3 regions of the Erwinia sp. 009765445 genome follow, and region 3 is predicted to be linked to each of the others. Evidence: riboswitches for the same ligand, from Rfam matches in the RefSeq annotation. Region 3 holds a riboswitch; each other region holds the start of a gene.
The links. A riboswitch is a leader RNA that binds a small molecule or an ion and turns the genes downstream of it on or off. The one in region 3 is predicted to bind thiamine pyrophosphate.

Region 1 (3,735 bases), on a different contig from region 3:
GATCGGCTTCGGTGAAGGGGCGTATGGCCATAGTCATCTCTTTAGCAAAGTCGGGTTAACGCGGTACCAGGTGGTTGTCGATCTGCGGCGACTTACCAGACCGGCTTAACATGCCGCTCGCCATCCAGTCCGGTGCCGCAGTAATCGTAATCAATTTTGCCGGCCTCAAAAAGCTCATCGAGCAGCCTGAAATTATCGGGTGGCGTCACGTTGCAGCGGTGGTTCAGCGCGGTATCAAGAATGGAAAACCCGCGATCTCCGCGTGAAATCTGTTTCAGATATTGCAGCATTTTGAGTGCCGCCACGCTGATGCCATATTGTTCATTAAGCGGTCTGATCATAATTCGTTTTATTGTGGCCTGTGCGGTGGGCGAGCTGTCGCCCCAAAGTAATCTATAGCCGGACTGTAGCAAAAAGGGCAGGAACGGCAAACATTCCCGGATCTGAGTTGACGGTTTCAGGAAGGCAGGCCAGTGTCAATAAAGACAAAACTGACATGGCCGCCGCTTAGGGTATTGCGGGGTTGCTGAAGATGATCAAGACGATCTGTCTGCTGTTTGTGGCGATGCATGAAATCTGGCGTCTGGATGTTCTGGATAGCCTGGATCTTGAGCGCACCGGGCGGGGAGGTCTGCCCGGCGCATGTGAGGATTAAAAGTTAATATTAATGCCGCCAGCCAGCAACCAGTCGTTAGCGCCTTCCTGCTGCAGTTTGCGCTGATGGCGCACCTGAGTTGTGAAGGCCACATCATTTCTCACTGTCCTATGAAAAAATTTCTGATATTGCCAGGGACACCCAGGACAAGATCGGGCAGTTAAGTCAAGGGCAATGGAAGCAAGCCAAAGACGGATCTTGGGCCTTCAGTGGTGGTGGTGAAATGTCTGACTGGCTGAAAATAATGACCACACGTGGTGGCTTCAGTAGAGAAGGAGCTGGTTCTACTTTACGTGGAGTAAAAGGTCCTGTGGAATTAGCGGTGCTCTTGCAAGGACTTAGAAAATCCGCGACTCTTACAGAGTCAGAATTCACCGCTCTGTCAGAGGTGGTCAATGACTTCTCTTATGTTACAAAATCAGTTAGTTATAATGGTGAGAACGTTATCGATACTCTTGATAATCTTGTTAGCACAGGCCAGATTCTAAACGCTTCTCAACAGAAAAACGTTGATTTTCTGAATAATCTTGGGCAAAAAGCGGATCAGGTTGGAGACTCATTGCAGGACACCTTCGCTGCGAGTTTTGCAAAATCCCTAGAATCAGCCGGGGCATCGACCAAAAGTTTGGATGACGCCTTTGTAGCAGCTAAACCGCTAATCGAAGGCCTGGGGAGCATGGCGGGGGAGACAACCGCGAAGCTGCTGGAATGGTCAACTGCATTAGCTGGATGGGCTAACCGGATGAATACTGAACTATTCGGGACAAAACAGCATCTTTCGGAGAATGGAGCATACTACACAGACTCCCCAATCGGTTACGGTGTAGAGAAAGCTCAGCAGGCCTATAACTTCTTAACTGGTGGGTCATCCCAGATTGCGACAATGGCACAGGCGCAGCCTCAGGCGAGCAACATGTTTGCCAATGCACAAATGGCAGTCCCGCCTATTACTAACAACTTGGGGATTCAGGTCAGTGTTGTGCCGGATGGAACTGCATTCAGCAGTGCTGTATCGGCAACTGCCAGTGAAGTTTATAACAACGGGATTGATAACCTGACATTTGATATGGGCAGTTCGATGTTGAATAAATAAGCCGATGATAAGCCACCTTCAGGGTGGCTTTTTTATGCCTGAAATCTGATTCAAAAATGGGATCACAAGTGGGATCAAAAGTGGTTTACAAAGTGGGATCAAGTCACTTATGCTTTATCTAACTTGGTAAGTGGAATAATCAAAAATTTACTGATTTATCAATGACTCGGGGTGCCGTTTCTTTCCAAAGAAAGGGCTGAGAAAAACCCGTCGAACCTGAACTGGATAATGCCAGCGGAGGGAAGTCAGATGCCGGAGTGCATCGCCTTCTTGATCGCCGGTTGGGAGTGTTACCATGATCCAACCTCATCTCTTCACTGCCCCTCAGGCCGCTGCTTCACTTACTCTTTTCCGCCACACCGCGCCGTTGGTGCATTGCCTGACCAATGATGTGGTGCAGACTTTTACCGCCAATGTTTTGCTGGCGCTGGGGGCTTCTCCGGCGATGGTTATTGAGCCGCAGGAAGCCGCTGAATTCAGCGCCATTGCTGATGGTGTGCTGATCAATGTCGGCACCTTAACTGCCGCGCGCAGCGAAGCGATGCTGATTGCCGTTAAGGCCGCGAATAAAGTGGGCCATCCCTGGACGCTGGATCCGGTCGCGGTGGGCGCACTAACTTTCCGGACTGATTTCTGCCAGCGTTTGCTGGAACATCGTCCGGCGGCCATTCGCGGTAACGCTTCAGAAATTATGGCGCTGGCACGCCAGGCTGTGGCAGGGCGCGGTGTTGACAGCCTGCACAGTTCTGCCGCTGCGCTGGAGGCTGCCCGCCTGCTGGCGCAAACCTGTGGTGCAATTGTGGCAGTGACGGGGGAGGTGGATTACGTCACTGACGGACAACGGCTGCTGGAAATCCCCGGAGGCTCAGCTCTGATGACGCGCGTGGTGGGAACCGGCTGTGCATTATCGGCGGTAGTGGCTGGTTTCTCCGCGCTGCCGGGTGACAGGCTGACGCACATTGCCAGCGCATGTCGTGTGATGAGCCTGGCCGGAGAAAGGGCGGCCTCTGCTGCTGCGGGGCCTGGCAGCTTTGAACCGCTGTTCCTCGACGCGCTGTATGGCCTGGATGCGGAGGTGATGGTATGAAGCGGATTAATGCACTGACCATTGCCGGAACCGATCCAAGCGGCGGAGCAGGGATTCAGGCCGACCTCAAAACATTTTCCGCGCTGGGTGCTTACGGCACCAGCGTGATTACCGCGCTGGTGGCACAAAATACCCGTGGCGTGCAGTCGGTCTGTCGGGTTGAGCCAGATTTCGTGGCTGCGCAACTCTCATCCGTACTCAGTGATGTGCGTACCGACAGCGTTAAAATCGGCATGCTCAGCGAGAGCGATATTGTGGAAGTGGTGGCGGATGGACTGATCTCAGCCGCTATCCCATGGGTGGTGCTGGACACGGTGATGCTGGCAAAAAGCGGCGATCCGCTACTTTCTCCCCGGGCTGTTGCCACGCTGCGTGAGCGACTATTGCCGCAGGTCTCTCTTATCACGCCAAATTTGCCGGAAGCCGCAGCACTGCTGGAATGTGCTGTCGCTCGCGATGAGAAAGAGATGCGCCAGCAGGGAGAGAAGCTGCTGAAAATGGGATGCCAGGCGGTACTGATGAAAGGCGGCCATCTGAGCGATAAAGAGAGCCCGGACTGGCTGTTCACCCGCGACCATCAGGAACGTTTTACGGCCCCCCGCATAGCCACCAAAAACACTCATGGCACGGGCTGTACGCTTTCTGCTGCTCTGGCGGCGCTGCGGCCACGGCACGATAACTGGTTCTCAACCTTGCAGGAAGCGAAGCAGTGGCTGCAGGACGCGCTCGAACAGGCTGATTCGCTGGAAGTGGGCGGCGGACACGGTCCGGTGCACCATTTTCATCGTTGGTGGTAGGCGATTTTTTATAAATTTTTCACAGGGATCGTTCTGAAAAATGGAGTCAGCAATTTGCGTTAAGTGGGGTGATGGGTCCACGCTGTTTGGGGTCAGATTTTCA
Region 2 (3,735 bases), on a different contig from region 3:
TTCGACCGCGGCTTCCGTCTGGTCTTTAATGCGCAGTTGCAGAGTGCGTATGCCAGCCGCCAGCAGGCGCTCGATCCACTCCACCGTTTCAACTACCGGATAGAGGCCAAGTCGCTCTTCCGTGACGGGAAACGGGCCACGGCTCATACTTTTTCCTCCGGCGAGAGTGCATCAGCAGGGTGATACAGCTCGCTGCCGCGCTGGCGGAAGGCTTCTGACATTTCGGCCATGCCAATCTCAATCGGTCTGGCTTCCGCTTCCTGCTTCGCCGCGTATTCGCGCACTTCCTGGGTGATCTTCATCGAGCAGAATTTCGGGCCACACATGGAGCAGAAGTGTGCGACCTTGCCGGATTCCTGCGGCAGCGTTTCGTCGTGGTAGGCGCGGGCTGTGTGCGGATCGAGAGCCAGGTTGAACTGATCTTCCCAGCGGAATTCGAAACGCGCCTTAGACATGGCGTTATCGCGGATCTGCGCGCCAGGATGGCCTTTTGCCAGATCTGCCGCGTGGGCAGCGATCTTATAGGTGATCAGTCCCTGCTTCACATCCTCTTTGTTCGGCAGGCCAAGGTGCTCTTTCGGCGTCACGTAACACAGCATGGCGCAGCCGAACCAGCCGATCATCGCTGCACCAATACCGGAGGTGAAGTGGTCATAACCCGGCGCGATATCGGTGGTCAGCGGGCCAAGGGTATAAAACGGGGCTTCGTGGCAATGCTCGAGTTGCTCGGTCATATTGCGGCGGATCATCTGCATCGGCACGTGGCCGGGGCCTTCGATCATCACCTGCACATCATATTCCCAGGCGATTTTGGTCAGCTCGCCCAGCGTGTGAAGCTCGGCAAACTGAGCCTCGTCGTTGGCATCCTGAATGGAGCCCGGACGCAGGCCATCGCCCAGCGACAGGGAGACGTCGTAAGCCGCACAGATTTCACAAATTTCGCGGAAGTGCTGGTAGAGGAAACTCTCTTTATGATGCGACAGGCACCATTTCGCCATGATTGAGCCGCCGCGGGAAACGATGCCGGTCAGGCGCCTGGCGGTCATCGGCACGTAGCGCAGCAGCACGCCTGCATGGATGGTGAAGTAATCCACGCCCTGTTCGGCCTGCTCAAGCAGGGTGTCGCGGAAGATCTCCCAGTTAAGGTTCTCGGCAATGCCGTTCACCTTTTCCAGCGCCTGATAGATCGGCACCGTGCCGATGGGTACCGGACTGTTACGCAGGATCCACTCGCGGGTTTCGTGGATATTTCTACCGGTGGAGAGATCCATAACGGTATCGGCACCCCAGCGGGCTGACCACACCAGCTTCTCCACTTCTTCTTCGATCGAGGAGCTGACCGCCGAGTTGCCGATGTTGGCATTGATTTTCACCAGGAAATTGCGACCGATGATCATCGGCTCCGATTCCGGGTGGTTGATATTGGCCGGGATGATCGCACGGCCAGCAGCAACTTCCTGGCGGACGAATTCGGCCGTGATGTTTTCCGGCAGATGAGCGCTAAAACTGTTGCCCGGATGCTGCTGCAGCAGGGCTTCCCCACGAATACGCTCGCGTCCCATATTTTCCCGCAGCGCGATAAATTCCATCTCAGGGGTGATCACTCCCAGGCGTGCATAATGCATCTGGGTAACACAGCGGCCAGCCAGCGCCCGGCGTGGATGCGGAAGATTATCAAAACGCAGGTGATCCAGCCCTTCATCGGCCAGCCGTTGCTGAGTATAAACCGAGCTGAGTTGCTCAATTGGTTGAGTATCGCCACGCCCGATGATCCACTCATTACGCAGCCGTGCCAGACCGGCATGCACATCGATTTTCGCTTCAGGATCACCGTAAGGTCCGGCAGTGTCGTAGACCGGCACTGGCTCGTTATCCTCAAACTGCGGGTTATCTTTGCTGCCGCCAACCATTGTCGGGCTTAGCTGGATTTCGCGCATTGGCACGCGAATATCGTCACGGGAGCCCGTCAGCCAGATACGTTTAGAGTTGGGAAAAGCGGTGCCCTGCAGGGAATCGATAAACTGTTGTGCTTCAGCACGCTGCTCACGGCGGGTGGGTTTTTTATCAACGGTAGACATAGCACGTTCCTGAATAAATAGGGAAAGTTGCTTGTCCGGAGTTCGGAGGAGTAAGTGCAGGGTGTGAGGATATACGGGGACACACCATCACTGAATTTTACTCTTGTTCCCTTCGCAGGTACTAACCTGATCAGGTTCCGCGGATCCCGAATTAACGGTCTCAGCCCCGTGGGGCACTCCGACAAGAAGAATTCTGCTTCCCACAGCGGGGAGGGCAGAACGAGTGTGAACGCCTGGTGGCGGGTCACTTAATTGCCCACTCAGCATAAAGGGGCTTTTTGGAAACTACAAGGGTTTTACAAACTGCTAACTTCTCAGGCCGGGCGAGCGAGCGGGGAATCGTTAGCCGCACCCAGTTGCTCCGAGTTTTTATTCAGCGCCAGCTGAATAAATTTATCTTCCAGTGTGAAACGGGCCTCCAGCGCTTCGCCCACGGCCGACAGCGCTGTCTGGAACGCCAGGCAGTTATCATCATCGATAGCATTTTCGAGATGAGAATCGTAAACCTGCATTATCTGCTCAGTATTCGCCTGCAGAGAGGGATAGATTAGCGCGGCTTTTGCCAGTTGTTCACTGCCTTCCATCTCTTCAATAAAGCGTTCATAAATGGTGAAGTGACCGGTAGAAAGATAGTCCACCAGACTCTGGCAAAAAGTATCCAGCGCGTTTTCATCGAGCGTAGTCAGCGAATCCTTGTTAGGCTTGATGCCAACCATCTGATAATAGGCAACCAGCAGCTGCTTACGTGAGCGCAGACAAAAGTCTACCAGGTCACTGCACCCGCCAACGCGCGCGGTCAGAACTTCCAACTGGTTAAGCATGAGTGACTCCGTAAGTGTTTAATTTTTATCTCTAACCCCAATCCAGCACCGTGAAGCTGAGGATGAGCAAATTTATGCAACGTGAGATTTCAAGCGTAGACGCTGGCTGGTGGGTTGTCAGCCACGAACATAAACTTTGGTTACCAAAAGGTCAATTACCATACGGCAATGCACAAGAATTAGGCCTGAGTGGATCGAAAGGATCGTTGATCGGCGAATGGCAGGGTGAGCCGGTGTGGTTGATCTGCGGTAGCCGTAAAGAAGAGATGGGATCGCTGCGGCAGATCCTCGATCAGGACGTTGGCCTGTTCCAGCTTGCCGGGCGTGGGATCCAGCTGGCAGAGTTTTATCGTTCTCATAAGTGGTGCGGCTATTGCGGTCATGAGATGCACCACAGCAAAACCGAATGGGCCTGCCTGTGCAGTCACTGCCGTCAGCGCTATTATCCGCAGATCGCGCCCTGCATTATCGTGGCCATCCGTCGCGGGGAAGAGATCCTGCTGGCGCAGCACACCAAACACCGCAACGGCGTTTACACCGTGCTGGCCGGTTTTGTCGAAGTGGGCGAAACGCTGGAGCAGACAGTAGCGCGTGAGGTGATGGAGGAGAGCGGGCTGAAGGTGAAAAATCTGCGTTATATTTCCTCGCAACCCTGGCCGTTCCCTCAGTCGCTGATGATGGCGTTTATGGCCGATTACGACAGTGGTGAAATCAACATCGATCCGAAAGAGCTGCTGGAGGCGGGCTGGTATCGCTTTGATGCGTTGCCACAGCTGCCGCCTGCGGGGACCGTGGCTCGCCGTTTGATTGAAGATACCGTTGTCCTCTGCCGCGCC
Region 3 (3,735 bases):
CATATCCTGCGCGTGCTCTATTACCGATCGCTGCTCAACCTGCTGCCCGGCACCCCGCTCCGGCGTTCGGAGACGCATCTTGCCCGGCAAATCTTCAGCGGGCTGACGCGGATAAATGAGGAAAATGGGGAAATAGAAGCCGATATTGCCCACCACTGGCAACAGGTCTCGCCACTGCACTGGCGTTTTTATTTACGTCCCGCAATCCATTTCCATCATGGCCGCGAGCTGGAGATGGCCGACGTTATCGCCACGCTCGAAAGACTGAAAAACCAGCCGCTGTACGCCAACCTCCGGCAAATTGCCTCTTCCACCCCCTGGACACTGGATATCCACCTGCACCATCCCGAAAGCTGGCTGCCGTGGCTGCTGGGTAGCGTCAATACCATGATCCTGCCAGAAGAGTGGCCTTCAATGCCGGACTTCTCCCGTCAACCGGTTGGCACTGGCCCCTATGCCGTGGTGCGAAATCAGCAGACCCAGCTGCGGATCCAGGCTTTTGATGACTATTTTGGTTTCCGTGCGCTGATCGACGAGGTCAACATCTGGGTGCTGCCGGATATCAGCGAGGAACTGGTCTATTCCGGCGTCAGGCTACAGGGCGGCAACGTTGACGAAAAATCAGAAGAGAGCCGCCTGGAAGAAGGCTGTTACTTCCTGCTGTTCGACCAGCGTTCTGAACAGGGACGCAATGAACAACTGCGGCGCTGGGTGAGCATGATTTTCAATCCGATAGCCCTGCTCAGCAATGCGGGAATTGGCTATCAGCGCTACTGGTTCCCGGCCTATGGCCTGCTGCCACGCTGGCACCACCGGCGAGATATGACCGTCACTCCCAAACCTGAGGGACTGACCTCGCTGACGCTCACCTGGTACAACGATCATATTGAACATCAGGGTATCGCCAACGCGCTTGAACCCATTCTGGCGGCGAACGGTGTGAAACTGGTGACTCAGCAGGTCGACTATGAGACCTGGCACCGTGGCGAGGCAGAAAGCGATATCTGGCTGGGCAGCGCTAACTTTACCCTGCCGCTGGAGTTCTCGCTGTTCGCCCTGCTTTATGAAGTCCCGCTGGTGCACCACTGCGTGAAAATTGACTGGGAAAAAGATGCACAGCTGTGGCGTGAACAGAAGCTACCGCTGGCGGAATGGAGCAAACAGTTGATCAACACCTACAGCCTGCATCCCCTGTTCCACCACTGGCTGCTGCTGGAAGGTGAACGAAGCATGCGCGGCGTGCGGATGAACACTTTGGGCTGGTTTGACTTTAAATCTGCCTGGTTTGCCCCGCCCGAATCATGACGCTTTCGCTACCGCCGTGAAATCACTAGAATAGGCCGTTCTCAACGGGGTGCGTAACAGGTTATTAACTTCTTACGCTGAGACAGACCCGTCGAACCTGATCCGGATTATACCGGCGTAGGGATTTGAGAGTGTTTTAGCCCGCTCAGATCCTTTGCGATACCCTAACCATCAAGGAAACGCAAAGTGTTAAAGAAAGTCCTTCCTCTGCTAATTATCAGTGCATTCCCTGCTTTTGCCGCCAAACCTCAGCTTACGGTTTACACCTACGACTCCTTCTCTGCCGACTGGGGCCCCGGCCCGGCAATCAAGAAAGCCTTTGAAGCCAACTGCGGCTGCGAACTGAAGTACGTCACGCTGGAAGACGGCGTTTCGCTGCTTAATCGCGTGCGTATGGAAGGTAAAAACAGCAAGGCTGACGTGGTACTGGGGCTGGATAACAACCTGCTGGATGCCGCTGAAAAAACCAACCTGTTTGCCAAAAGCAACGTCGACACCAGCAAAACCACCGTGCCTGGCGGCTGGAAAGACAGCACATTTGTGCCTTTTGACTATGGCTGGTACGCCTTTGTTTATGACAAAACTAAGCTGCAAAATCCGCCGAAAAGCCTGAAAGAACTGGTGGAGACCGATCGCCCGCTGAAGGTGATTTATGAAGATCCCCGTACCAGCACGCCAGGCCTGGGCCTGCTGCTGTGGATGCAGAAAGTCTATGGCGATAAATCCCCGGAAGCCTGGCAGAAACTGGCGAAGAAAACGGTCACCGTGACCAAGGGCTGGAGTGAAGCCTATGGGCTGTTCCTGAAGGGCGAGAGCGACATGGTGCTCAGTTACACCACTTCTCCGGCGTATCACCTGATCGAAGAGAAGAAGTCGCAGTATGCTGCGGCCAACTTCAGCGAAGGCCACTACCTGCAGGTTGAAGTTGCCGGGCAGCTGAAATCCAGCAAACAGCCACAGCTGGCGCAGAAGTTTATGCAGTTCATGCTGGATAAACCCTTCCAGGACACCATCCCGACCGGCAACTGGATGTATCCGGTAGTGAAAAGCCAGCTGCCAGCCGGGTTTGATACCCTGACCGTTCCGGCCACCTCACTGCAATACCCCCCGCAGGAAGTGGCCAGCCATCGCAGCGAATGGATCAGTGCATGGCAACGCGCCGTCAGCCGCTGATCCTCGCGGCTTTAGTGCCCGGCGGGCTGGCAGCGATGCTGCTGGTCGCCGTGGCTCTTCTGGCTTTCTGTGCTTTGTGGTACAACGCGCCAGAGATCGACTGGAGCGCTGTCTGGCATGATGATTATCTGTGGCACGTGCTGCGCTTCTCATTCCTGCAGGCTTCTCTCTCCGCCGTACTGGCTGTGGTGCCCGCGATCCCGCTGGCCCGTGCGCTGTACCGACGCCGCTTCAGGGGAAGAGAAGCCTTGCTGAGGTTGTGCGCCATGACGCTGGTGTTGCCGGTGCTGGTGGCGGTGTTCGGTATCCTCAGCGTTTACGGCCGCACCGGCTGGCTGGCCACGCTCTGTGCCGGGCTTGGAATCGAGTACAATTTCACCCCTTACGGGCTGCAGGGCATCCTGCTGGCACATGTTTTCTTTAACCTCCCGCTGGCGTCCCGGTTACTGTTGCAGGCGCTGGAGCAAATACCCGGCGAGCAGCGCCAGCTGGCCGCTCAACTGGGCATGAAAGGCTGGTATCACTTCCGCATTGTGGAATGGCCGTGGCTGCGACGCCAAATCCTGCCAGCCGGTGCGCTGATCTTTATGCTGTGCTTCGCCAGCTTTGCCACCGTGCTGTCACTGGGCGGCGGTCCCAAAGCGACCACCATCGAACTCGCCATTTTCCAGGCGCTGAGCTTTGATTACGATCCGGGGCGAGCGGCGCTGCTGGCGCTGATTCAGATGGCGTGCTGCCTGGGGCTGGTGATGCTCAGCCAGCGCCTCAGTAAAGCCATTCCGTCCGGCACGGCCAGCGTCAGCGGTTGGCGTAATCCGCAGGACAGCCTGTCGGCAAAAACTCTGGATACTGTACTGATCTCGCTGGCCCTGCTGCTGCTAGTACCGCCACTGCTGGCGGTGATTGTGGATGGTATCAATCGCGGCTTGCCCACCGTGCTGCAACAACCGGCGCTGTGGCAGGCCACGTTCACTTCAGTCCGTATTGCGGTGGCTGCGGGTCTACTCTGTGTGATCCTGACGACCATGCTGCTATGGAGCAGCCGGGAACTCCGGCTTAAGCAGCGTGAGTTTGCCGGACAGGCGCTGGAGCTGAGCGGCATGCTGATCCTCGCCATGCCGGGCATCGTGCTGGCGACCGGCTTTTTCCTGTTACTCAACCAGACCACTGGCCTGCCGCAATCGGCAGAGGGCATCGTGATTTTCACCAATGCGCTGATGGCCGTGCCTTACGCCATGAAAGTACTGGAAAACCCGC

Region 1: it holds a riboswitch for thiamine pyrophosphate, as region 3 does, so the genes downstream of both, thiM (hydroxyethylthiazole kinase) here and thiB (thiamine ABC transporter substrate binding subunit) in region 3, are expected to answer to the same signal.
Region 2: it holds a riboswitch for thiamine pyrophosphate, as region 3 does, so the genes downstream of both, thiC (phosphomethylpyrimidine synthase ThiC) here and thiB (thiamine ABC transporter substrate binding subunit) in region 3, are expected to answer to the same signal.

What each region holds. Positions count from the first base shown of each region.
Region 1 is NZ_JBYUWC010000019.1:72,060-75,794, forward strand. Features, by position in the region: gene AC3Y5R_RS19370 (GNAT family N-acetyltransferase) at 1-31, opposite strand, end outside; gene AC3Y5R_RS19375 (hypothetical protein) at 93-341, opposite strand; gene AC3Y5R_RS19380 (hypothetical protein) at 533-655, shown strand; gene AC3Y5R_RS19385 (hypothetical protein) at 879-1,748, shown strand; TPP riboswitch at 1,906-2,008, shown strand; gene thiM (hydroxyethylthiazole kinase) at 2,044-2,835, shown strand; gene thiD (bifunctional hydroxymethylpyrimidine kinase/phosphomethylpyrimidine kinase) at 2,832-3,632, shown strand.
Region 2 is NZ_JBYUWC010000012.1:7,057-10,791, reverse strand. Features, by position in the region: gene thiE (thiamine phosphate synthase) at 1-147, opposite strand, end outside; gene thiC (phosphomethylpyrimidine synthase ThiC) at 144-2,078, opposite strand; TPP riboswitch at 2,169-2,269, opposite strand; gene rsd (sigma D regulator) at 2,393-2,899, opposite strand; gene nudC (NAD(+) diphosphatase) at 2,974-3,735, shown strand, end outside.
Region 3 is NZ_JBYUWC010000003.1:166,028-169,762, forward strand. Features, by position in the region: gene sgrR (HTH-type transcriptional regulator SgrR) at 1-1,305, shown strand, start outside; TPP riboswitch at 1,341-1,447, shown strand; gene thiB (thiamine ABC transporter substrate binding subunit) at 1,492-2,478, shown strand; gene thiP (thiamine/thiamine pyrophosphate ABC transporter permease ThiP) at 2,454-3,735, shown strand, end outside.